2 regions of the Pedobacter sp. R-06 genome follow, and region 2 is predicted to be linked to the other one. Evidence: riboswitches for the same ligand, from Rfam matches in the RefSeq annotation. Region 2 holds a riboswitch; the other holds the start of a gene.
What was found. A riboswitch is a leader RNA that binds a small molecule or an ion and turns the genes downstream of it on or off. The one in region 2 is predicted to bind cobalamin.
Positions count from the first base shown of each region.

Region 1: another riboswitch for cobalamin. It lies ahead of metE (5-methyltetrahydropteroyltriglutamate--homocysteine S-methyltransferase); the one in region 2 lies ahead of ACN9MR_RS10595 (TonB-dependent receptor plug domain-containing protein).

Region 1 covers NZ_CP183977.1:5,703,101-5,705,306, forward strand. Annotated here, with positions in the region: gene ACN9MR_RS23105 (M14 family metallopeptidase) at 1-787, opposite strand, end outside; cobalamin riboswitch at 913-1,116, shown strand; gene metE (5-methyltetrahydropteroyltriglutamate--homocysteine S-methyltransferase) at 1,312-2,206, shown strand, end outside.
Region 2 covers NZ_CP183977.1:2,597,391-2,599,596, forward strand. Annotated here, with positions in the region: gene ACN9MR_RS10590 (DUF5074 domain-containing protein) at 1-553, shown strand, start outside; cobalamin riboswitch at 828-1,019, shown strand; gene ACN9MR_RS10595 (TonB-dependent receptor plug domain-containing protein) at 1,117-2,206, shown strand, end outside.

The DNA of each region.
Region 1 (2,206 bases), 3.1 Mb from region 2:
TTGGGTCAAAAACATAATTGAAAGGATCGCGGTAGGGAGGCCCGGCAACAACGGTTCCTGCCGGACCAGCCTGATGATGGTTATACATGATCTGCGGAATCCATTCTACAAAAAGCTGACGGCCGATATTCTGCGTTTCTTTAAGGTTTAACATAAAGAAATCGCGATTGTTATCATGACCTGCATATTTTTCATACAAAACAGGCAAACCTGAGGTTGTTCTTTTCTTTGGGTCTTTCTCCCTCATGTACCAATTGCCCACCAGTTCTTGCCCATCAGGGTTGGCATGGGTAAACAAAATGATTACGTTATCCAAAATGCGCAGGGTTTCAGGGTCTTTTCTGGAGGCAAACTCATAAGCGGTTTCGATCAGCTGATGTGCACCCACCACCTCGTTGGCGTGCAGGCCACCATCAATCCAAACTACTGCTTTACCTTCCTGGGCCAATGCTTTTGCCTGCTCCGCTGTAATTTCTGCGTGTGCCAGCTGTTGCGAAATTTCCTTGTAACGATCTAATTTCTTGAGGTTTTCTGGCGAAGAAACGATTAACATGTATTGACTTCTGCCTTCTTCGGTTTTGCCAATATCAACCAGTTTAATGCGGTCAGAACTTGCCGCGAGTTTCTTAAAATAAGCTTCTGTCTGGGTATAATTGGCCAATTGGTAATCGTCGCCAATGTCGAAACCAAAATGCGATTTTGGCGTTGGTACATCCTGCGCCAGCACCGCACAGCTATTTACCAGTAAAAAAGCAAAGCAAAGCCTTTTAAAGTAGATTTTTATCATAATAAAGTTTAGTTAGGTAATCAAATATAATAGAGAATAAGCGCTAAAAACGGCTTGCTGTAAATTTGTTACAAGTTTTAAATCCTAATCCATACATTTGCCTTGATGTAAGTTCTTAACTTTATTTTTCATCAACCGATACAGGTTCCCGGAATTACAACCGGGATTAATAGGGAATCGTGTGCAAATCACGAGCTGTCGCGCAACTGTAAATTCTGTCTTTAAAAAGACAACGGTCTTATCATTCATGCCACTGTGCCGTTTACCGGTATGGGAAGGCGATAAGATCGGGAATAAGTCAGGAGACCTGCCTATATTGAATTGACGGTGCTTTCGCGTTATAAAGTAATTGGTCAGGTCTGATTGTACACGGTAAAATTAATCATTTTATATGCTTGCTTTAAGCTTTTTGCTGATGAGTAGGCTGCTTGTGCGCGAACCTTTCCTTTTTATTTTTAACAGAAAACATTATAAAATATTGCTATGAGCTTTTAAACGATTTATTTACTTAATCTTTAAAAGAGATGCTAACGCAAAATCTGGGCTATCCGCGAATAGGTAGCCAAAGGGAATTAAAGAAAATCTGCGAAAATTACTGGGCAGATAAAACTGGGTACAAAAATGTGCTTCAGGTGGGAAAAAACATTCGCCACGAAAACTGGAACCTTCAAAAAGAAGCTGGAATTGATGTCATTCCTTCGAACGACTTTTCTTTTTATGATCATGTGCTCGATCATTCTTTAACTTTTGGGGCCATCCCGAAAAGGTACAACGAGGTGATCCTGAAAAAAGGAAATTCAGAGCTTGATCTCTATTTTGCTATGGCAAGAGGTTATCAAAAAGAGGGATTAGATGTAGTAGCGATGGAAATGACCAAATGGTTTGATACCAATTACCATTACATCGTTCCTGAATTTTACAAAGATCAGCCTTTTAAACTTTTCTCTACCAAAATTATCGATGAGTTTTACGAGGCAAAACAATTGGGCATTACTACAAAACCTGTTTTAATCGGCCCGGTTTCTTACCTTTTATTGGGAAAAGAAAAAGAATCCGGCTTTGAAAAGATCGACCTGATCAAAAATCTCCTTCCGGTTTATATCGAGATTTTATCGCGCTTAGATGCTTTGGATGTAGAATATGTCCAGTTTGATGAACCTTTTTTGACTTTAGACCTTACCGAAAAAGACAAGAAAGCTTACGAATATGCCTATAAAGAGATCAGAAAAGCTTTTCCTGGGTTAAAAATTGTTTTGGCTACTTATTTTGAAGGCTTGGGCAATAATTTAGCACTAACTACCTCATTACCGGTCAATGTTTTACATATCGACCTGGTACGTGCTGAGGGTCAATTGACGGATATTTTAGCTTCGTTAAAGGAAGATACCACTCTTTCGTTAGGTTTGGTAGACGGAAGAA
Region 2 (2,206 bases):
TTACTTGCTACAAACTAATGGTGCAAAGATTGTATCTGCAAGTAACTATTCGTTGGTAAAAAGTTTCTCGAACATTAACCGTGGATTCGCACAAACACCAAATGGAAAAATTTGGGCTTCAACAGGTAGCCGTTTAATTGCAATCGACAATAATTTAGACACTGCAGGTATTGCCTTAACAGTAGCTTTAGGATCTTTCGGTCTTGATGCACCAACGCGTATTACCGCGTCAACCAAAGAAAATGCAGTTTTTTATCACGCTGGAAAATCAATTTATAAATACGTTGATGGTGATAAAACATCGTTATCGCAACCGTTTATCAATATTACCGAAGATCCTTTTATGGTGTACGGTGCTATCCGTTACGATCGGAATAAAGATTATATCGTAGTTAACGGAATCCAGGGCTATGGCGCAGCTTCTACTGTAAATTATCTACTCATCTATAATGCATCAACTGGTGCTTTGGTTAAAAAAATCAAATACGGTGGTGATGGGGTAACAACTGATTTTAGTAAAATCTATTTCCCTGATTTAGCCATATTTCATTAAAATATCATTCAATAATTACCTCTCGAAGTTAAAGGTCTGCCAGTGGTGCAGGCCTTTTTTTATGGTTTCGCTAGTCCTAAAGCTAAACCTGTTATACAATTGATTAGGTATCAGGAAGTAATAGCTTCACATTTACCTCGCATTTTGTTCGGGTACTATTGTCACAACCCTGTCTTAAGTCCGAACCAACCCCGAACCAACTCCGTTTTAACCATATGCCATTCAGACGCTAAACTGTTTCCTAATCGTTCTCCTTTCTCTCCGCTCTTTTTACTACATTTGCGCTGCTTTTGGTTCCTGATGTAAAATCGGGATTAAAAGGGAATACAGTGTAAATCTGTAACTGTCCCGCAGCTGTAAGCTCTATAACGTTTTTCAATCCATAAGTCACTGTTCCGCTTATCCGGTACGGGAAGACAGAAAAACGGGAGTAAGTCAGAAGACCTGCCTTTAGCATTTAATTTCATAGCTTTCGGGGATTGAAGCTAGGATTGAGATACTTAACGTTTTTCGTATTTTCATTTCCTTTTCTATCTGTTGGCTGTGGGCAAAACCACAATCAAATGAACAAAAAAAGAATGCTAACTGTAGCCGGTCTAGGGCTAGCGCAGTTAATGGTTAGCCAGGTGGCTAATGCTCAGACACAAGACAGTCTGCAGCTTAAAGATGTTGTAATTTCTGCAACTAAAAACGATCAAAAACAATCACAAACAGGTAAAGTGGTAACCATTATCAGCCGCGAAGTATTAGAACGCAGCAACGGCAAGTCATTACCTGATTTATTAAGCGAGCAAGCTGGTATCGTTATCAGTGGGGGAAATAGTAACCAGGGCAAGGACAAAAGTATATTTACAAGGGGCGCACTTGGTGGCTACACCCTGGTGCTTATTGATGGTATCGTGCAGAATGATCCTGCAAGCATTAGCGGAACGTTCGATTTACGTCTGTTTTCTATCGATCAGATTGATCATATCGAAATCCTTAAAGGTGGCCAGTCTACCATTTACGGATCTGATGCCGTTGCAGGAGTAATCAATATCATCACTAAAAAGGGTGGACCTAAAGGAAATACCATTTACGGTGTAGCCAGTGCCGGAAGCTTCGAAACTTACAAAGGAACGATCGGCTTAAATGGTGGCGTAGAAGGTTTTTCATACAATATCAATTATACCCATTTGAAAACCGACGGAATTTCTGAAGCCGCTTTACCACAAGGAAGTGCAGCTATATTTGATAAAGATGGTTTTAAAACTGATGGTTTAAACGCAAATTTCGGGATCAAACTCGACAAAAATTTCTCAGTTAATCCGTTTTTACGTTATTTCTATGGCGATTATAAAATAGATCAGGATGGATTTACCGATGGTTTACCTGACAACAATTCTATTTTAAAACAGTTTAGTGCTGGTTTTAATGCCGAGTATAAATTAAACACAGGAAAAATAACTTTAAATTATAGTCACCAGAGTAACTCTAACAATGTAAAGTCTAGTTATGCAGGTTTTCCAAGTAATTTTTTAAACTTCGGTAAACTTAATGTGGTTGATTTATTCTACAACCAGAAATTAGGTAATAAATTAGATTTATTGGTAGGTATCGACGATAGAAAAATGAAGTTGATTACCGATACCAAAAACCCAACAACCAATATCT